3 regions of the Cohnella massiliensis genome follow, and region 2 is predicted to be linked to each of the others. Evidence: predicted binding sites of a transcription regulator. Region 2 holds the regulator's gene; each other region holds the start of a gene.
The links. The regulator Rex, encoded in region 2, represses fermentation and respiration genes when NADH is low (regulators of the CRP and FNR family bind a similar motif). The targets are predictions, from matches to a motif close to TTGTGAAATATTTCACAA.
Positions count from the first base shown of each region.

Region 1: a site for Rex is predicted at 2,108-2,125, ahead of nadA (quinolinate synthase NadA). Genes of this name have one in related genera too.
Region 3: a site for Rex is predicted at 4,565-4,582, ahead of B7E11_RS06320 (DUF1641 domain-containing protein). Genes of this name have one in related genera too.

Region 1 covers NZ_LT821241.1:10,888-18,185, reverse strand. Annotated here, with positions in the region: gene ftsH (ATP-dependent zinc metalloprotease FtsH) at 1-1,504, shown strand, start outside; gene csaA (chaperone CsaA) at 1,580-1,912, opposite strand; gene nadA (quinolinate synthase NadA) at 2,148-3,086, shown strand; gene nadB (L-aspartate oxidase) at 3,122-4,738, shown strand; gene nadC (carboxylating nicotinate-nucleotide diphosphorylase) at 4,731-5,630, shown strand; gene B7E11_RS00065 (type III pantothenate kinase) at 5,627-6,391, shown strand; gene hslO (Hsp33 family molecular chaperone HslO) at 6,419-7,297, shown strand.
Region 2 covers NZ_LT821259.1:1,677,903-1,685,200, reverse strand. Annotated here, with positions in the region: gene B7E11_RS21670 (AAA family ATPase) at 1-1,028, opposite strand, end outside; gene B7E11_RS21665 (hypothetical protein) at 1,030-1,563, opposite strand; gene B7E11_RS21660 (cell wall elongation regulator TseB-like domain-containing protein) at 1,764-2,300, opposite strand; gene B7E11_RS21655 (amidohydrolase) at 2,297-3,601, opposite strand; gene B7E11_RS21650 (redox-sensing transcriptional repressor Rex) at 3,598-4,260, opposite strand; gene dinG (ATP-dependent DNA helicase DinG) at 4,297-7,173, opposite strand; gene B7E11_RS21640 (tetratricopeptide repeat protein) at 7,229-7,298, opposite strand, start outside.
Region 3 covers NZ_LT821256.1:367,156-374,453, reverse strand. Annotated here, with positions in the region: gene B7E11_RS06340 (HAD-IIA family hydrolase) at 22-822, shown strand; gene B7E11_RS06335 (sn-glycerol-1-phosphate dehydrogenase) at 819-2,003, shown strand; gene B7E11_RS06330 (MDR family MFS transporter) at 2,273-3,706, shown strand; gene B7E11_RS06325 (TetR/AcrR family transcriptional regulator) at 3,729-4,325, shown strand; gene B7E11_RS06320 (DUF1641 domain-containing protein) at 4,674-5,120, shown strand; gene B7E11_RS06315 (NAD(P)/FAD-dependent oxidoreductase) at 5,156-6,337, shown strand; partial or broken gene B7E11_RS06310 (cyclic nucleotide-binding domain-containing protein) at 6,474-6,638, shown strand; gene B7E11_RS06305 (DUF1284 domain-containing protein) at 6,921-7,298, opposite strand, start outside.

The sequences.
Region 1 (7,298 bases), on a different contig from region 2:
CGAGGACGTGGCGGGCGCCGACGAAGAAAAGCAGGAGCTTGTGGAAGTCGTCGAATTCCTCAAGGACCCCCGCAAATTCGCGGCTCTCGGAGCGCGAATCCCGAAGGGCGTTCTGCTCAACGGGCCTCCGGGCACCGGTAAAACGCTTCTCGCCCGCGCGGTGGCGGGCGAAGCGGGCGTACCGTTCTTCAGCATTTCCGGTTCCGACTTCGTGGAAATGTTCGTCGGCGTCGGCGCGTCGCGGGTTCGCGACCTGTTCGAAAACGCCAAGAAGAACGCGCCCTGCATTATCTTCATCGACGAAATCGACGCCGTCGGCCGTCAGCGGGGCGCGGGCCTCGGAGGCGGACACGACGAGCGCGAACAGACGCTTAACCAATTGCTCGTCGAGATGGACGGTTTCGGCGCCAACGAAGGCATCATCATTATCGCGGCGACGAACCGTCCGGATATTTTGGACCCGGCCTTGCTGCGTCCCGGCCGTTTCGACCGCCAAATCACGGTCGACCGTCCCGACGTCAAAGGCCGCGAGGCCGTACTCAAGGTTCATGCCCGCAACAAGCCTTTGAACAAGGACGTGCGGCTGGACACGATCGCCAAGCGGACGACCGGCTTCACCGGCGCCGACCTGGAGAACCTGCTGAACGAAGCGGCGCTTCTGGCCGCGCGCAAAAACAAAAAAGACATCAATATGATCGACGTGGACGAAGCGATCGACCGCGTCATCGTCGGCACCGAGAAGAAGAGCCGCGTCATCAGCGAGCGCGAGAAACGGATCGTGGCCTACCACGAATCCGGCCATACGGTCGTCGGTTACTTCCTCGAGCACGCCGATATGGTTCACAAGGTGACGATCATCCCTCGCGGACGCGCGGGCGGCTACGTCATCATGCTGCCGAAGGAAGACCGGATGCTCGTCACGAAGCAGGAATTGCTGGATAAAGTGACCGGATTGCTTGCCGGACGCGTCGCCGAAGAAATTTTCATCGGCGAGATCGGCACCGGCGCCTACAGCGACTTCAAGCAGGCGACCAGCATCGTTCGCAGCATGATCATGGAATACGGCATGAGCGAAAAGCTCGGGCCGATGCAATTCGGCCAAAGCCAGGGCCAAGTGTTCCTCGGCCGCGATCTCGGACACGAGCCGAACTATTCGGACAAGATCGCGTACGAGATCGATCAGGAAATGCAAACGATCATTCAAAGCTGTTACGACCGGGCGAAGAAGCTTCTCACGGAGAAAAGCGAGGAAGTCCATTTGCTCGCGAAGACGCTGCTTGAGGAAGAGACCCTTGAGCTCGAACAAATCAAGAGCTTGATCGAGAAGGGCGATCTGAGCGGCGCGAACAGCGGCGGGAGCACTCCCGACGATTCCAAGGGCGAGCCGACCGTCGACGCGCTCGGAGCGAACGTCCGCGTCCGCATCCAGACGCGCGAGGGCGAAGCGACGCCTCCCGCGCCGGATCAACCCCGCGACGACGACGGTTCCGAAGAACCGAAATAACGGGAAATCGCATCCAGATTATAAAACCTCCGGCCCCCGCAATGCGCGGGTCGGAGGTTTTTTGATGCCGGTCGATCAGGCAATCGGCGTCCCGTTCGGAACGGGCTGGTCGGGCCGGAGCAAAATGACGTCTCCTTTTTCCGGCACGCCGCCGAGCACGAGCACTTCCGATTCGAAGCCGGCAATCCGGCGCGGAGGAAAGTTGACGACGGCGACGACCTGCTTGCCGATCATCGCTTCCGGCGCATAGCGCGCCGTAATTTGAGCGCTGGAGCGCTTGACGCCGATGTCCGCCCCGAAGTCGATTCGCAGCTTGATCGCCGGGACCCGGGCTTCGGGGAAAGCTTCCGCCGCGACGACGGTGCCGATGCGCATATCCAACGTCAAAAAGTCATCGATTGTAGCCAAATGAACGAAGCCTCCTTTTATAGAATCATCCTATCATACCCGTACAGATCGCGCATTTGAAATCGGCCGCCGTCTTTTTCCGAACTTTCATTGACAGCCCTATTTCCCGAGTGTAAATTAATTGTTGAACAGTTTGTGAGGCGACCCATGAAAATGTCGCGAATTGTTCAAACTAATGAAAGATCGACAACAACTTTGTGCTTATATTCACAAATTCAAGCGAGGAGAATCCGCCATGGAAGCCTTGGCCCTGGAACGCAAAGCGGAGCAAAACCGCGAGCTGCGCGAACGGCTGCTGCAACTGAAAAAAGAGCGCAACGCCATTATTCTCGCGCACTATTATCAGCGGGATGAAATACAGGAAGTCGCGGATTTTCGCGGGGATTCGTTCCTGCTCGCCCAGAAGGCGGCGGAGACGGATGCCGACGTCATCGTGTTTTGCGGCGTGCATTTTATGGGGGAGAGCGCCAAAATTCTCGCCCCGAACAAAACGGTGCTCGTGCCCGACGAACGCGCCGGCTGCCCGATGGCCGACATGGTCAACCCGATCGGCCTGAGGGAGCTGAAAGCGAAGCATCCGAACGCAAAAGTCGTCACGTACATCAATTCGTCCGCCGACGTCAAGGCCGAAACGGACATTTGCTGTACGTCCTCGAACGCGGTCAAGGTCGTCAACTCGATCGACGCCGAAGAAATTATCTGGTGCCCGGACAAAAACCTCGGCCACTGGGTGCAGCAGCAAACCGGCAAAAACATGATTATTTGGGAAGGTTACTGCAACACGCACGACATGCTCACGATCAAGGACGTCGTGGAGATGAAGGCGAAGTACCCGAACGCGCAGTTCGTCGTTCACCCCGAGTGCCGCCCGGAAGTCGTCGAGATGGCCGACTACGTCGGAAGCACGACCGGCATCCTCAAGTATTGCCGGGAATCGGACTGCAAGGAGTTCATCGTCGGCACGGAGGACGGCACGGGGTACCAGCTGCGGCTGGACAGTCCGGACAAAACGTTCCATTTCGCTTCGAAATTCCTCGTCTGTCCGAACATGAAGGTCAACAACCTCAAAAAAGTCGTCCGCTGTCTGGAGACGATGCAACCGCAAATTTACGTGCCTGAAGATGTAGCCGAAAAAGCCAGAACGTCGCTCATGCGCATGCTGCAAGTGAAGTAGCATGCGCTACTTTCTTCATGAGGAGATCTCCGATCATGATTCCACGTTATATAGTCGATTTCGATCCGCGCGAGCTGCCCGAGCATAAAACCGACGTTATCGTGATCGGCGCCGGCATTGCGGGCCTGTTCGCCGCCCTTCAGGCGAGCCGCAGCGGCAAGCGGGTGCTGATGATCACGAAAAAATCGCTGTTTGACAGCAACACGAGGTATGCCCAAGGCGGCATCGCCGCCGTCATTTCCGAGGACGATTCGCCCGAATTTCATCGGCAGGATACGCTGATCGCCGGGGTCGGCCTTTGCGATCCGGAAGCGGTCGACGTGCTTGTCCATGAAGGGCCCCGCGGGGTGGAGGACCTCATTCGCTACGGAACGCATTTCGACGAGGAGAACGGCCTGCTGGCATTGACCAAGGAAGGCGCCCACAGCCAGCGGCGCATTTTGCACGCCAACGGGGATGCAACCGGTTTCGAAATCGTGCGGGCGCTGGCGGAAAAAGTCGGGGCCGATTCCCGGATCGAAGTATGGGAAAATCATTTTGCGCTCGATCTGCTCACCGAGGACGGGGAGTGCCGGGGGGCGCTCGTCCAGAAGCCGAACGGCGCGCGCGTCGTCGTGCTCGGGCTCGCGACGGTGCTGTGCACCGGAGGCACGGGGCAGCTGTATCGCTACACGACGAACCCGGAGGTGGCGACCGGCGACGGCATCGCCATGGCCTACCGGGCCGGGGCCGTCATTCGCGACATGGAATTCATCCAATTTCATCCGACTTCGTTATGCTACCCGGGAGCGCCGCGCTTCCTGATTTCCGAGGCGGTGCGGGGCGAAGGCGCCGTGCTTCGGAATATTCGGGGCGACCGCTTCATGGAAAAATATCACCCGCAGCTGGAGCTCGCGCCGCGCGACGTCGTGGCCAGGGCGATCGTCAGCGAAATGGAAGCGACGAAATCGACCTATGTCTATATCGATATTACCCATGAAACGCCGGAGCTGATCAAGCACCGGTTTCCGACCATTTTCGAATACTGCCTTAATTACGGGCTCGATATGACGACCGACTGGATACCGGTCGCGCCGGCCGCCCACTATATGATGGGCGGGGTTCGGACCGACCTGAACGGGGAAACGAGCATTCCGCGCTTGTTCGCCTGCGGTGAGGTATCGTCGACCGGCGTGCACGGCGCGAATCGGCTGGCGAGCAATTCGCTTTCGGAAGCGATCGTGTTCGGCCGCCGGATCGTGGAAAGGATCGGCACGTTGCGGCCGCTCGCCGCGGGCGTGCGGTCCGGAAGCGGCGAAAGCCGGAAAGCCGGCCCGACGGGCGCGATCGTCGAACGGAGATTGAAGCTGCAAAAAGTGATGGTCCGTTCGGTGGGGCTCAGGCGCAATCGGTCCGGTCTGCAAAAAGGAATGGACGAGCTGAACCGCCAGCTTCCCGTGTTTCAGACGGCGCTGGCCAAACCGGAGGAGCTCGAGTTCGCCAATCTGCTGACGTGCGCGCTGCTCACGACGGAAGCGGCGCTCGCCCGCGAGGAAAGCCGGGGCGCGCATTATCGCGAAGATTTCCCGGAACGGAACGACGAGGCATGGCAAAAGCACACGGTGCTGCACCGAGAAAACGGAATCGGCGAGGAGGTTGTCGGACATGTTTGAGCGGGAGAGCGATTTTCGGATCGGGGGACCGGCGGTCGACGCCATCCGCGCGCAAATTCGCGCCTGGCTTGCGGAGGATATCGGCAGCGGCGACATCACGACGATGGCGACGGTGCCGCAAGGCCATCGCTCGAGCGGCATTATCCATGCGAAAGCAAGCGGCGTAGCAGCGGGCATGCCGCTCGCCCGGATCGTCTTCGAAACGGTCGATCCGTCGTTGGCGTTCGAAGCGAAAATCGCCGACGGGACCTTTCTTGAAAAAGGGACGGTGCTGGCGGTCGTCGAAGGCTCGACGCACAGCATTTTGACAGGGGAGCGCCTTGCGTTGAATTTGCTGCAGCGGCTTTCCGGCATCGCTACCCAGACGAAAGTTTATGCCGATGCGGCGGCCGGATACTCCGTCAAAATCGCCGACACCCGGAAAACGACGCCCGGCCACCGCACGCTGGAGAAATACGCGGTGCGGATCGGCGGGGGCTACAACCATCGCTACGGCCTTTACGATGCCGTCATGATCAAGGATAACCACATCAAGGCGGCGGGCGGCATAACGGAAGCCGTGCGGGCCGCCAAGTCAAGGGCGCCGCACACGATGAAAATCGAGGTGGAGGCCGAGTCGCTCGCCCAGGCGGAGGAAGCGGCCAAGGCCGGGGCGGACATCGTCATGCTCGACAACATGCCGACCGACCGGCTGCGCGAAGCGGTCGCGCGCGTGCGCGAGCTGGATCCGCACGTGCTGCTGGAAGCGTCGGGCGGCGTTCGGCCGGAACGGGTGAAGGAGCTGGCGGCCGCCGGCGTGGACATCATTTCGGTCGGGAGCCTGACGCATTCGTTTCAAGCGCTGGACATCAGCCTTGACCTTAACGCGATCAAAGAGGGGGCAAGTTCGTGATTTTGGTCGTCGATGTCGGCAATACGAATATCGTGCTCGGTCTCTACGATAACGGTACGCTCAAGCAGCATTGGCGGCTGAGCACGAACCGTTCCGCTACCGTAGACGAGTACGGCATTCAGCTTGTCACGCTATTTCAATTCGCCGGAGTGAAGACGGAACATATCGAAGGCGTCATGCTGGCCTCCGTCGTTCCGCCCCTCATGCCGACGCTCGAACAATTGTTCCGGAAATACGTCGGGCGCGAGGCGCTCGTCGTCGGACCGGGGATCAAGACCGGCCTGAACATCCGGTACGAAAATCCGAAGGAGGTCGGCGCGGACCGGATCGTCAACGCCGTGGCCGGTATCGAGCATTACGGCGCGCCGCTCGTCGTCGTCGACTTCGGGACGGCCACGACGTTCGATTATATCGACGCCTCGGGCGCTTATTTGGGCGGGGTCATCCTGCCGGGGATCGGCATTTCCGCGGAGGCTCTGTACCAGCGCGCTTCCAAGCTGCCCCGCGTCGAGCTGATCAAGCCGAAACGCGTCGTCGGCCGCAATACGGTATCCGCGATACAGTCCGGGCTCATATACGGCTATGCGGGACAGGTGGACGGAATCGTCAACCGGATTCGCAAGGAGCAGGGGGAAAACCCGAAGGTGATCGCCACCGGCGGGCTGGCGGAACTGATCGCCGGGGAGTCGGAGACGATCGAGCACGTGGACCCGCTGTTGACGTTGGAAGGGTTAAGAATGATTTACGAACGGAACCGATAAAAACAAACGAAAAAAGGAGCGAGAGGGATGAAGGACCAACTGGTACGCGGAACGGCGTGGAATGACGGAATTCGCGTGTTCGCCGCCAGAACGACCAATCTCGTCGGCGAGCTGCAGCGCCGCCACGATACGTACCCGGTCGCCACGGCGGCGCTCGGCAGAACCGCGACGGCCGCGGCCATGATGGGCGTCATGCTGAAGGGGCAGGAGAAATTGACGGTTCAGGTGAAGGGCGACGGCCCGATCGGCCAGGTGGTGGTCGACGCCAATGCCTCGGCCGAGGTGCGGGGGTATGTCGATTTTCCGCATGTCCATTTGGCCAGCAACGCGCAAGGAAAGCTGGATGTCGCCGGGGCGGTCGGCCGCAACGGCTATTTATATGTCATTAAAGACCTGGGGCTGAGAGAGCCCTACAAAGGAAGCGTCCCGATCATATCGGGAGAGCTCGGGGAAGATTTTACTTATTATTTCGCGCTGTCGGAGCAGACGCCTTCCGCGGTCGGCCTCGGCGTGCTCGTGGATACGGATCATTCGGTCCTCCATGCCGGCGGATTCATCGTGCAGGTCATGCCCGGCTTGGACGACGCGGGACTGTCCCGGCTGGAAAACGCCGTCGCGGCGATGCCGCCGGTCACGGCGCTGCTGCAGCAGGGAGAAACGCCGGAAAGCATCCTGAAATTTTTGGTCGGCGACGACCTTACGCTGCATGACGAAATGGAGCCCCGGTTCCAATGCCATTGTTCGGTCGAACGCGTCGAACGGACGCTCATCAGCATGGGCGCGAACGAGCTGCGGCAGTTGATCGACGAAGACGGGCAGGCGGAGGTACACTGTCATTTTTGCAACGAAACATATGCATTCGACGCTTCTCAATTAGAAGCGCTGCTCCGGCGGGCAGAATCATGAG
Region 2 (7,298 bases):
ACGATGGCGTGACCGAGCTCGTGAATCGCCACGCGCTCGCGTTCCTCGCGCGTCGTTTCGCGGTCCATCCGCTCGCCCATCATCACCTTGTCGATCGCTTTGCCGAAATGAGCAGCTTCCAGCTTCTCGCTCTCTTCTCTCATCGCGTAGATCGCCGCCTCGTTCATGACGCTTTCCAGCTGCGCGCCGGAAAAGCCGAACGTCTCCTCGGCGATTTTGGCGAGCGACACTTCCCCGGCAATCGGCTTGTTGCGGGCGTGCAGCCGCAAAATGTGCTCGCGCCCTTTACGGTCCGGCATATCGACCTGAATATGCCGGTCGAACCGCCCCGGCCGGAGCAGCGCGGGATCGAGCAGCTCCTTGCGGTTGGTCGCAGCGATGAGCAGAACCCGCGGCTTTTCGTCGCCCTGAATGCCGTCCATCTCCGTCAGCAGCTGATTGAGCGTCTGGTCGTATTCCCGCTGCTGCCCGCCGTCGCGCTTGCCGCCGATGCCGTCGATCTCGTCGATGAAGATGATCGCGGATTCCCGCTTCCGTTTGGCCGCAAGCCGTCTCGCTTCCTGGAACAAGTCCCGGATGCGCCCCGCGCCGACCCCGACGTACATCTCGACGAATTCGCTGCCCGAAGCGGACATGAACGCCGAATGCGTGTGCTGCGCGGCCGCCTTGGCGAGCAGCGTTTTGCCCGTGCCGGGGGGACCGGTCAGCAAAATGCCCTTCAGCGGGCGAATGCCCAGCTTTTCGACCTGCTCGCTTCGCACGAGAAATTCGAGCGCTTCGACCAATTCTCGTTTGGCTTGCTCCTGCCCGCCGATATCGTCGAACGTCAGCGCCTCCGGCTCGCGCGCGGGCGTCTTGCGCGTCGCCGCCCCCATCGCCACGCCTCCGCGCCCTTTCGCGACCAGCATCAGCCCGCCGACGAGACAAACGCCCATCAGCAGCGGCAGCGCGGGAATCCCCGCGTAGATCAAAAATACGACAAGCACGGGCAAAAAGCCGAGCGCGATTTCTTTTCCGTAATTTCGCAAATTACGCATTCGGCCACACCCCAAACTTGGCCGGCTGGCGAGGCAGGATGACGAATTTCGCGTCGTCTCCGCTGCGAAGCGTAATATAAACGTTGTTGTCGTCCATTTCGGTAGCCGTTTCGAGATTCGGATATCGTTCCGCCAGCGACGCCATCGCGTCGCGAACGTCCGAATACTGCCCTTTATCCATCGCTTCGGCGACGTCGAACAGCGCCTGGCTCCAAATATGCTCCAGATCGTCGTTCGTTCCGCCGTCCACGACGAATTGCAGCGTCTTCGACCCGATCGACGATGCGCCCTGCTCGGTCACCTTTTTGTACACCTCGGCCAAATTCGCGTCCGCGGCCAGGCCGACCTTGAGCGTAACGTCGTTTCCGCTCATGCTCGACTCGGCGGACTCCACGCCCGGCACCGATTCCGCGATCCGGTCCAAAGGCTGCTCCACCCCGTAGTGCCGGTAACCGTACCAACCGCCAAACAACAAAACCGCGGACAACGCGGCCGTCGTGACCGTCGGTCCTATTTTCAATTTCATGCCGCAATGTCCTCCTTGCTCTTATTTTTATGATCATCGGATATACCATTTGTACATCAATGAGTATATCATATTTCGATAGATTCATCGTCAGCTAATCGTTGGCAGCGATCCCAGCCGAACGCGCAAAAAAAGCCTTCGGGCTCCTCGATAAGAGCCTGAAGGCTTTGCGTGCGGCGCGTTTCTTCGTTCGGAACGTTTCAACCGGCCGTGCGGCCCGGCAGTTCGTACGTTTTCAGCTTGGCACCGTCCTCGAACGCGTAAAAATCGATCGCCTGCCGTTCCGTCTCCGGATCGGCAACATAACGAATTTCCCAAGCCGGCCGATCCTGAAACCAGCCGGGAAGGATGCGGACGATTTTCGCGCCGGGACGCTCGGAAGCGAACCGCTGCTCGGCCTGGTCCTGCGACAAGCCGTTGGCCAGGGCATCGTTCGCCGCCCCCGACTCCCGCACCCATACGATCCGGGCGACGCCTTCCGCGTCCTTGCCGATGACGACCCAAACCGTTTCCTCCCAAACATGCTTGACGGCCGAATCGATCGAAGTCAGGCCCGCTTCCGTTTTGGCGAGTTCGATCGCTTCCGCCTCGTCCCTGCGGTAATCGGCATCGGCGTTGCGGACCGTCATCACGAGCAGAAGCAGGAGCAGGAGAACGAAGCTTACGGTCAGCACAATCCAGCGAAGCGGCGAGATCCGGGCCGATCTCCGGTAATGGTCGCTGCGGCTCACCGTCACGCACGCAGCCTTTCGAAGCAGCGCTGCGCCTCGCGGCGAATCCGTTCGACGTCGAGCGTGAGCAGCTCCCGATTGCGCATCAGCTGGCGGCCGTCCACCCACATATGGGCGACGTCGGCGCCGGAAGCGGCGTAAACGAGATGGGAAACGTAATCGGTAGCCGGAACGAAGTGAGCCTTTTCGATGGATACGGCGATGAAATCCGCTTTAAGTCCCGGCTTCAGCATGCCCGTTACCCCTTCGAGCCCGATCGCCTTCGCGCCGTACGACGTGCCGAGGCGAAGCGCCTCCGCGGCGGGAACGACCGTCGGCACCTTCGAGACGCCTTTGTGAAGAAGCGCGGCCATCCGGATCTCTTCGAAAAGGTCGAGATTGTTGTTGCTTGCGGCCCCGTCGGTGCCGAGCGATACCGTCACCCCGGCCCGCAGCAGCTCCGGAACGCGGGCGACGCCGCTGGCCAGCTTCAAATTGCTTACCGGGTTGTGCGACACCGCCACGTTGCGATTAGCGAGCAGCGCGATTTCCTCGTCGGTCAGATGCACGGCGTGGGCGACGAGAGCAGGCCGCGAAAACAGGCCGAGACGGTCCAGATGCTCGACCGGGCGAACGCCGTAGTCGCGGACGTTTTGCTCGACTTCCGCTTCGGTCTCGGACATGTGCGTATGTAGCGGAAGTCCGAGTTCGTGAGCGGCGGCGACGATCTTTTCAATGTAATCCGGCGGGCAGGTATATGGCGCATGCGGAGACATCATCACCTGAATCCGGCCGTCCGCTTCTCCGTGCCAATCTTTGGCGAACCCGACAGCGTTGTCCAGCTTGGCCTGCTGAACGTCGGGAGGGCACAGTCCGATCACGCCCCGCGTAAGACTAGCCCGCAGCCCGGAGTCCCTGACGACTTCCGCCACCCGGTCCATATGGTCGTACATGTCCACGAACGTCGTCGTGCCGCTCAAAATCATTTCCGCCGCGGCCAGCGAAGTGCCCCAGTAAACGTCGTCGCCCGTGAATTTCGCTTCCATCGGCCACATATGATTTTGCAGCCAGTCCTGCAAATTCAGGTCGTCCGCGAGCCCTCGAAGCAGCGTCATCGCCGCGTGGCCGTGCGTGTTGATGAGACCGGGCATAAAAAGATGGCCGCGTCCGTCGATCGTCTCTTCCGCCGTCCGTTTTTCCTTCTCCGGCGCGGCTCCGTCGCCGATCGCCGCGATCGCGGTTCCTTCGACCGCCATCCAGCCGTTCACGACCGGCCGCTGCGGATCCATCGTAATCAAAATTGCGTTCTCGATCAGCCAACGTTTCATGGTTCACGATTCCCCTCATCGGTTTGATTTTCTTCGTCGCGGTTCATGTAATATGCCAGGCTGAACAGATCCGCGGTAAAATCGGACTGATGCAGCCGCGTGTCGGGCGGCGTGCGAATGACGGTCGGGGCGAAATTGAGGATGCCCCGGATGCCGGCGGCGACGAACTGGTCGGCGACGTTTTGCGCCTCGGACGCCGGCACCGTAATGATGCCGATCGTAATGTTTTTCTCCTTGACGGTTTCGTTTAATTTTTCCATCGGGAGAATCGTCAAATTGTTGATCGTCTTTCCGATTTGCGAAGGCTCGCGGTCGAAAACGGCGGTGATTTTCATGTTTTCTTTCAAATACATATTGTAATTGCAAAGCGCCCGTCCGAGATTGCCCGTTCCGACAAGGGCGACGAAAAGCGGCCGGTCGAGCTTCAAAATGTGGCGGATTTTTTCGATCAAATATGGAACGTTATACCCGACTCCCTTGCGGCCGAAGTCGCCGAAATAAGCGAGGTCTTTGCGAATTTGGGCCGGATTGAGGTCCAGCTTTTCGCCCAAATCCTGCGACGACACCGTCTGAACGTCGCTTCTGTGCAGTTCGTCCAAATAGCGCAAGTAGATCGGCAAGCGCCGGACAACGACTTCGGAAATTTTATCCTGCTTCATCCGATTCCCCCCTGTCTGCTTATGATAGAATGACCGCTATTCGTGCGCCTGCCCGAGCCAATCGCGGATTCGCCCGACAAGCCCGGAGGCCGGCAAATGCTCCATTTTCGGCCCGGGCAGCGAATATAAAAAGTGCTTGCCGTAATTCGTTTCCAGCACGCGCGTATCGTACAGGATGACAATGCCTTTGTCGCTGGTCGTCCGGACGAGACGGCCGAACCCTTGCTTGAACCGAATGACCGCCTGGGGCAGCGACAGCTTCATGAACGGATTTTTCCGTTCGGCCGCCAGGCGCTCCGATTTGGCCTCGGCTACCGGATGGTTCGGCGGCTGGAAGGGGAGCCTTACGATCGCGAGGCACGTCAGCGCGTCTCCCGGGATGTCGACGCCCTCCCAGAAGCTGCTCGTGCCGAGCAGCACGGACGAGGGCTGCTCCCGGAACTGCCGGGTCAGGCCGCTGCGGCTGCTGCCGTCGATCCCTTGCCCGAGCACTTCGATGCCGGCGGGAGCCAGCAGATCCTTCAGCGGGCCGTGCACCGCTTTAAGCATTCGGTACGAAGTGAAAAGAACGAGCATGCGGCCGCCCGTCGCGCGGGCGACGTCCGCCAGCGAACCGATCAGCGCCTCGGTGAACCGATCCTCCCCGTCGCGCCCCCGGATGTTCGGAAAATCGCGGGGAATGAGCACGAGCGATTGCTCCCGGTAGTTGAACGGGGACGGAAGCTGGGCCGTCATCAGCTTTCCGGCTTTGTCCGCTTGCGTCAAGCCGAGCTGCTCGGTGACGTAATGAAACGATTTGTCGACGGTCAGCGTGGCGGAAGTCATCACGACGCTCGATTTGCGGTCGAAAATGTATTCCTTCAACTTTCCGCTGACGTCGGCCGGAACGCCGTACATCGAGACGGACCGGCTGCGGTATTGCGTTTGCCCTTCAAGCCAGTATACGAAATCCGGATCCGCAAGCGTGACGAACGATTGCAGCTCCGCCTTCACGGCCGCCAAATCCTTGACCGCGCCGTTCAGGTCGGTGAGCAGGCTTTGCAGCGGAAGCTCGTCCGCCCGTTCCCGAATGTCCGGGAGCATTTTTTCGAGCGGTTTGATCAAATCCGACAGCAGCTGAATGACATTGCGGCCGTCGGTCTGGGCCGCCTCCCACTCGTCGGGGAGCTGATCCGGCTTGATCCGGTACGACAAGCTTCCCGTCTCGTCGGAGGCCGAAAGCTTCGCCAGCATGGCGAACAGGCGATCCGTCCAGCGTTCCCAGCTTTCGCGGATGTCCTGAATTTTCGGAACGGCCTCTTCCAGTTTTTCCGTCCAGGCTTGGGCGTCTTTGTCCGGATCGGAAGCGAGCTGCCCGATCAGCTGCGGGAGCAATCCGGTCCGGGCGTCCTTCATGAGCCGGTATAACGGATTTTGCAGCGACCCGTAAGCCGTTTTCTGGCCGAGATGGTGGCTCGCCACTTCCTCCAGATGATGGGCCTCGTCCACGATCAGCTGGCTGTACGCGGGGAGAAGCCGGTTTTCCGCGCGCAGGTCGGTAAACAGCATCGCGTGATTCGTAATGATCAAATCCGCTTTGCCGGCCTCGTTGCGCGACCGGTGGTAAAAGCATTTGCGAAACCACGGGCAGCTTCGATTCAGGCAGGAATCCGCGTCGCTCGCGACCGCGGTCCACTCGTCTTTCGCGCGGCCGTTCAAATTCAGCTCCTCCGCCTCGCCGCGTTCGGTATCCGCCAGCCAGACCGTCATCTGAGCGCGGACGACCGCTTCTTCCTTGCTCATGGCGTATTCGGGAATTTGCAGCTGCTGCTCGAATTTGCGCAGGCATAAATAATTGCTTCGGCCCTTGAAGACGGCCGCCTTGAACGGCACCGGAAGCACCTGCTGCAAAAGCGGCAAATCCCGTTGGCGCAGCTGCTCCTGCAATTGGATCGTATGGGTGCTGACCATGATTTTTTTTGATTCTTTCAATCCATAATAGAGAGCAGGAATCAAATATCCGAGCGATTTTCCGGTGCCGGTTCCCGCCTCGACGAGCAGGTGGGCGTCTTTTTCCAAGGCGTCCAGCACTTGCCCGAACATGATTTCCTGGCCGGTTCTGGGCTCGTAAGTCGGCAGCAGTTCGCGAAGCTTGCCCTGAATCGCTTCCAAAAATCCGGCAAAGCCCGCTTCCTCGGCAAGGCCGGTCGCCCGCTCCGCATTTTCGGACTCCGGTTCGGCTTTTCCCGTTTCGTCGTCGAGCCAATCCTTTACGCGAAGCGCGAATTGCCGGTAATATTCGTACTCTTGTTCGTCCGGGGCGAAAACGGCCTCCCTCGCGGCGGCGATTTCGGCCAGCAGCCAGCCGGTATCGCTTTGCTCGCGATCGAACAGCGCGGCCACCCTTTGCAGCGTCAGAAGCGGAATCGACTTCAACCGTTCCAGGCAGCGCACGAACAAGTCCGCCGTAGCCGAAGCGTCGCTGTCCGCTTGATGGGGGCGATCGTGATTCAATTCCAGTTGAAGCGTCAACGCGGAAAGCCGGTACGAAGGCATCGTGGGGAAAGCGATTTTGGCCAGGTCGAGCGTGTCGAGCATTCTTCCGGAAAAAGGCAAATAGCCGCATCGATCGAGAGCGGCTTGCAAAAAAGCGGCGTCGAAGCCGACGTTGTGCGCGACCAATACCGCATCCTCGAGCAGCGGCACGATTTGCGGCAGCGCCTCGTCGATTCCCGGAGCGTCGGCAACGAGCGCGTCGTCGATCCCGGTCAGCCGGCTGATCCATTCCGGAATCGGCTTTTCCGGCTTTACGAGGGAGGAAAAGGTCCGCAGGACCTTCCCCGCCTCGTCGATCACCACGATGCCGGCCTGGATGATTTCGTCTTTATCGGATGAAGTTCCCGTCGTTTCAAAATCGAGAACGGCAAAGTTCATGCCTGACTTCCTTTCGGTGGCTTTAAGCCGATTCGCAAAACAACTCGCCCGGTTTTCAAGCCTGAACGAGGGCGTGCAATTCCCCGCAGCCGAATTGAAGCTCCAGTTGACCCGAATGGCTTTGG
Region 3 (7,298 bases), on a different contig from region 2:
GCAAAGCGGGTGAGAGCGGGCGTGTTGGAACGTTTCGACGGATTGATTCTGGATCTTGACGGCACGGTGTACAAAGGAGCCCGGGCGATAGACGGAGCGGCGGAAGCGATCGCCCGGCTGCGCGCGGGCGGCAAGCGAATCGCTTTTTTGAGCAATCGCGGGAACGCTTCGAGAAGGATGTGCCGCGAAAAGCTGGAACGAATGGGCATCGCGGCGGCCGAGGAAGAGATTATTTTGACTTCGACCGTCATGGCCCTTTATTTGCGGGATGCCGCGCCGGAGGCCAAGGTGTGGACGCTCGGCGACCCGGGCCTGAAGGAGGAGCTTGCGGCGCACGGCGTCCGGATGGCGCAAATGCCGGAGGAGGCGGAATGGCTCGTCATCACGCTTCACGAGACGCTGACTTACGAAGAGCTGAACCAGGCGTTTCGGGCGGTGCGCCACGGCGCCCGGATCGCGGCTACGAATGCGGATCGGACGTTTCCCGGCGATTTCGGCGACTCGATCGACGTGGCCGGGATGATCGGGGCGATCGCGTACTCGACGGGAAAAGAGCCGGAAATCGTCGTCGGCAAGCCTTCGCTGCGGATGGCCGAGGCGGCGCTTTCCGCGTTGGGGCTGCCCGCGGAACGCTGCCTGATCGTGGGAGACAGCCTGGCTTCGGACATTGAGCTTGGCCGGCGGGCCGGCATCGCGACCGCGCTCGTTCTGACCGGATCGACCCGGCTCGAGGACGTCGGCGGGGCGCCGCACCGGCCGGATTTTATTTTGAATTCCTTGCGGGAATTGGATGAACGATTAAAGGAGCGGATGTCCCCATGAACGGAATAAAAGAAAAAATCGCCGCCGCCGCCAGGCAGCTCGGCAACGAGGCGACGGTCGGCTTTCCGGAAGCCGTCGTCGTCGAAGCGGGAGCGCTGAGCCGGGTCGCTCCTTTCATGAAGGAGCGCGGGTACGGGCGTCCGCTGCTCGTCGCGGACGAACATACGCTGGCCGCAGCAGGAAGGACGGTCGCGGCCGGCCTTGCCGGGGCGGGCTTTCCCGAGAATGCGACGCTTGTGAAGCCGAACGCGCAGGGAGACGTCGTCGCGGACGAGGCTTCGATCGTCCAGGTTATCCTCGACTTGCAGAAGTCGGGAGCGGACGCGATCGTCGTTGCGGGCTCCGGAACGCTGCACGATATCGCGAGGTATGCGGCCTATACGACGCGGCTCCCGTTCGTGTCCGTCCCTACTGCCGCCTCGGTGGACGGCTTTACGTCCAGAGGAGCGCCGATCTTGATCCGCGGGGAGAAAATCACCGTGCAGGCGATCGGGCCGACGGCGATTTTCGCGGATTTGGCCGTGATGAGCCGGGCGCCCGCCGCTTTGACCGCGGCCGGATTCGCCGACATGCTCGGCAAATATACGTCCCTGTTCGATTGGAAGTTCGGCAGCTTGACGGCCGGCGAATCCTATAACGAAGCGGTGGCCGGCATTACGGAGCAGGCGCTGCGCGATTGCGTCGAGCATGCGGACCTCATCGGCCGCCGGACCGAAGACGGCATTCGCGTGTTGACCGAAGCGCTGATCGACTCCGGGCTGGCCATGCTCGTCTTCGGGCAATCCCATCCGGCCTCCGGCGCCGAGCATCATCTGTCCCATTACTGGGAGATGGAGTACATCCGGACGGGAAAGCGGCAGCTGCTGCACGGAGCGAAGGTCGGGGCGGCCTGCGCCGAAATCGCCGGCCTTTATCGCGGGCTCGAGATGGGGGAGTATGCCCCGAACGAGGCGGCGGCCGCCGAGCTGCGCGTCGCCTTGCGGAACATTCCGGACCCGGACGCCCTGCGCGGGCTGCTGCGCCGGGTCGGAGGCCCTTCCTCCGTATCCGAGCTGGGCGTGAGCGGCGAGCTTCTGGCCAGAAGCTTGCGGGAAGCGCACCGGGTTCGCCCGAACCGGTTCACGCTGCTTCGGGCTTATAATGAAAAGAAGGCGGCGGGACAGCAAAAACCGGTTCGATAACCGAGCGGAAACATTGCGAAAATCTTGCGAAAACAATAGGAAAATAAAATAAAAAAACAATGAAAAAGATGAAAAAGAAGCTTTGACACGCGGACCCTTGTTTGGTAGAATCCACCTATCGGACAACTGTCCGCTTTCTTGTTGTCCCTATCGGACAATTGTCCGCAACAGAAGAGTTCAGGCTCGCCCCTGCCGCCGGGGCGACGCTCAGCTCGAAGGAGGAGTATGGCTTGAGTGCCGTAGGCAGTACACAGACAAATGCTCAAAGCATCGACTTGAGCAACATCAGGAGAGGACCAATCGTAGCTGCGCTTATTATCGGTGCGTTCGTTTCGATCATGAACGAAACGCTGCTGAATATCGCCTTCCCCGATTTGGTCAACGAGTTCGGAGTCGCCTTGACGACGGTGCAGTGGCTGTCCACCGCGTACATGCTCGTTATCGGGGTGCTCGTTCCCGTCACCGCGCTTTTGCAGCAATGGTTTACGACAAGGCAAATGTTTTTGACCGCCATGACGCTGTTTCTGGTCGGGACGGTCGTTTGCGGCGCGGCGCCGGTATTTGAAGTGCTGCTTGCCGGACGGATCGTTCAGGCGGTCGGAACGGGTCTCATGCTTCCGGTCATGATGAATACGATCCTGATTATTTACCCGCCGGAGCAACGGGGCGGCGCGATGGGGATGATCGGTCTCGTCATCATGTTCGGCCCCGCGATCGGCCCGACGCTCTCCGGCTTGATCATCGATCAGTTGAATTGGCGCTGGCTGTTTTTCTGCGTGATCCCGTTGGCCGCGTTCTCGGTCATTTTTGCGGCTCTTTATTTGAAAAACGTCTCTACCATTACGAGGCCCAAAGTCGATTTGCTCTCGATTTTGCTGTCGACGGTCGGCTTCGGCGGCGTCGTTTACGGCTTCAGCAAGGCGGGCGAAGAATCGTGGTCCGAACCGGTCGTCGGCTGGTGCATCGGCATCGGGTTGCTCGGACTTCTGCTGTTCGTTTGGCGCCAGTTGAAAATGAAAGAACCGATGCTGGATTTGCGCGCGTTCAAGTATCCGATGTTCTCGATCGCGACGATCCTGCTCATCGTCGTCATTATGACGCTGTTTTCGACGATGGCGCTGCTTCCGTTTTTCCTGCAGGGAGCTCTGCTGTACACGGTGTTTAAATCCGGCCTGATCATGCTGCCGGGCGGCGTGGTCAACGGGATTATGTCTCCGATCGCCGGCAAGCTGTTCGACAAGTTCGGTCCGAGATGGCTCGTCATTCCCGGCCTGGTGCTGGTCAGCGCGGCAACCTGGACGTTCAGCGGCATTACCGCTTCGGCCGGCGCGGGCTATGTCATTTTCCTCCATATCGTCATGCTGATCGGGATCTCGCTCGTCATGATGCCTACGCAAACGACGGGATTGAACCAACTTCCGCCCGAGCTCTATCCGCACGGAACCGCGATCCTGAATACGCTCCAGCAGGTGTTCGGGGCGATCGGCATGGCGTTGTTTATGAGCGTTCTGTCCTCCGGGCAGAAAAGCTATTTGGCCGAATCGAGCAATCCCCAAGCGCCCGAAGAAGCGGTTCAAAGCTTGGTGGCGGGGCTGCAGGACGCCTTTACGCTCGGCGGCATCTTCGCGATCGCGGCGCTCGTCATCTCTTTCTTCTTGAAGCGGGTGCGGACTGCTCAAGAGCAGGCGAAATCGTTCCATTAATCCGCGAAAGGGAGTGAGAGGAATGTCGCGCAGAGAAAGTACGGAGATGTTGAATGCGGAAATTCTGCGGACGGCCCAATCCCTGTTCAACGATTTTGGCGTCGAGGCCGTCAGCATGCACCAGATCGCCAAAACCGTCGGAATCGGCCAAGGCACGCTTTACCGCCGCTATTCCAACAAAGGCGATCTGTGCAGGTCCCTGATGAAGGACAAGTTCGACCGCTTCATGGAGGAAATCGAAACGTATTTGGAGCGCAGCAAGGAACGTCCCGTCGAGGAGAGGCTCGGGAAAATCATCACGGATTTGATCGTTTTTACGAACCGCGACATGGAATGGGTACGGACGATGCTTTCTTGCGCCAGGCTTGAAGATACGAGAGACCAATTGTTCGAAGCGCCCCCGTTCAAGTTCATCCGGGGGACGATCCGGAAGCTGCTCGCAGAAGCTCAGGACGAGGGGAAGCTCATTCCCCTCGATCCCGAGTTTACGTCCTGCGTGCTGGCCGCTTCGTCCTTGACGCCGGAAATGATGTTTTATTTGCACGAATCGGGCTACAGCTCGGAAGAGATCGCGGAACGATTGTCGCAAACGTTTTTGGCCCCCTTATTTATTCGATGAAATTCGCTCCGTCAAAAACGACGTTCTCCGCCCTTCGGACGACGAGTCGTTTTTACTTGGTGAACAAAATCACATTCTTTTCGTTTTTTTGCAAAAAATCCATTCAAGTTTGTGGCGAAAAGGTGTAGAATAGACACGAAGGTTCGACGTCTGCCCGTGTTTATGCGAAAGACAGGAGGGTGCCGGAACCGAATCGTTTGCAAACTTGACGCAAGAGCGCCGCGTTTTTTCGGTTCTTCATGTGAAATTTGTTACAATGTTCGGTTTCCAGCCCTCGATTTTTGCATTGGCCGACAGGCACGAAGATAGCAACCATACTGACATCCTTGCAAAGGAGGACGCTCCCGTATGTCCGAAACAGCTGTTTCCCAAGAAACGCTTGCCGAGCAAGCCGAAGCGCAACGCCAACCGGTCGATGTATTGGATCAACTGATGAAGCCCGAGGTCCAGGAGTCGTTGACCACCTTGGTGGAAAATCTGCCGAAGCTGGCCGAATTGGTCACGCTCATGACCAAAGCTTACGATTTCGCTCAAGCCGTCGCGACGGACAAAGTGCTGATCAACGATTTCGCGCAAGGAATCGGAGAAATGGCCAAGCCTGTCGTCGACAAGGCGAAAGGCATCGCATCCGCCGCGATCGAAGCGAACGACCGCGCGCAGCAAGATTCCGCAACGATCGGATTGTTCGGATTGCTCAAGCTGCTGAAAGATCCGCAAGTGCAAAAATCGTTCCGCTTCGCGCAAGCTTTCCTCAGCGTGCTCGCCGAACGTCAGCAACAGCAACCGCGCCCGTAAGACAGACCCGAAACGCATAAGAACGGAGGATGGATATGTCGAAACAAATTCTGATTCTGGGCGGAGGGTACGGCGGTTTGCTGGCAGCCCTGACGGCGCGCCAACACCTGAGCGTTGCGGAAGCCCAAATCACGCTTGTGAACCGTTTCTCGACGCACCAAATCATTACCGAGCTTCACCGTCTTGCCGGCGGCACGATCGGAGAGAAAGCCGTCTCCCTGCCGCTTGAAAAACTGCTGAAAAACAAAGGCGTCAACATCGTCGTCGACACGATTTCGGAAATCAAGCCCGACGACAAGAAAGTGACGGGAGCCAGCGGCGCTACGTACAAGTACGACGCGCTCGTCGTGGCGCTCGGCAGCGAAACGGCCTACTTCGGCATCCCGGGTCTTCAAGAGCACAGCTTCGTGCTCAAGTCGGTCAACGACGCGAACCGCATTCGCGCGCACGTCGAAGCCGAACTGGACGCCTACAAGAAAACGGGCGACAAAGCGCACGCGACGTTCGTGGTCGGCGGCGGCGGCCTGACCGGCGTCGAGCTGATCGGCGAGTTCGCCGACAAGCTGCCGGAGCAATGCCGCGCCAAAGGCATCGACTTCAACGACATCAAGCTGTACGTCGTCGAAGCCGCTCCTTCGATCCTGCCGGTATTCCCGCCCGAACTGGTGGCCCGCGCCGTGGAAAGCCTGTCCAAGCGCGGCGTGCAATTCCTGACCGGCGTCGCGATCACGGAAAGAACGCCTTCTTCCGTTTCGCTCAAGGACGGCAGCACGATCGAAACGAATACGCTCGTCTGGACGGGCGGCGTGCAAGGCAATCCGGTCGTCGCCAATTCCGGCCTCGAAGTCAACCGCGGCCGCGCGACCGTCACGGAAACGCTGCAATCGACCTCGCATCCGGACGTGTTCCTGGCGGGCGACTGCGCCGTCGTGTTCCCTGCCGGCAGCGAACGGCCGTATCCGCCGACCGCGCAATTGGCATGGCAAATGGGCGAAACGGTCGGCTATAACCTGTCCGCGTACTTCAAAGAAGGCAAAATGGACAGCTTTACGCCGGTATTTTCCGGTACGCTCGGCAGCCTCGGCCGCAAGGACGGCATCGGCACGATCGGCGCGAGCCAAACGCGCCTGAAAGGCCTGCCGGCCACGTTGATGAAGGAAGCGTCCAACATCCGCTACCTGTCGCACATCAACGGCCTGTTCACGCTGGCGTATTAATCGCATACAGTTAACGGAAGAGGGCGCCGAAGGGCGCCCTCTTTCGCTATCGGCGGCGGGACAAAATAACAAAAAACCCTTGGGGGAAACAAGGGCTTCAAAGACGGCTATTTTTTTAAGCCAAGGGGGCTGGCCCGTGATTTTGCATAAGGGCGAAACGCTGTTCCGGCAAGGCGAGTCGGGTCCGCTTTACCGTCTTCGGAAAGGCATGCTCAAAATCGTCCGCCTGCACGAGAACGGGACGCCGACGCTCGTCAATCTGATCGTGCCGGGAGAGACGATCCCGCACCATTCGCTGATCAGGGCCTATGTTGGATTTTGTTCAATCAAGGGGGCGGAAAACGGGGAAATCGCGATCTGGAGTGGATTTTATCCAATGAGTCACTTGGGATTTGGGCGAATACGCCAAAAAGGTCTCGCCAGGTTGGACAAAATCCAGCGAAACCGGAAAAAAACGCGAAAAAGCCCGTTTTGCTTGGAAAAAATCCAACCAAGCTTTCCCCGGCCTTGCGCCATCCCGCCTAATTCCGCGCCATGCTATGTCCCCCCCCTCCCGCGAAACCCGCCAAAAGGGCAATGCGCGTCACCCGGTCGTCTTTCCCGGCAAAGGGCGCAAGGGCCGGCCGGAGCGAATGTGGGCGACCCCTTCCTGGCACAGGCCTAACGGTTGCCAGGGGCAGTCGTGACAGAACCGATCGATATCCCGGGGCCGGACATGCTCCGTCACCCGGCCGACAATCTCGGTCCAGCTCGCATTCAATCCCGGTCTCAATCCGAGCTTGAGCAAAATGTCCCGATCTTTCCGGTATACGCTTTCGTTATGGCAGTGATTCGGCTGATCGGCCGGAAAAGCCCGGCAGATGTCGTCGGGACCTTCGATGATGGCGATCGGGGTATCGGGATCCGCGCGAAGCGTTTCGTAGACCGAGGTCATGTTGACGCAGAACTCTTCGGAATATCC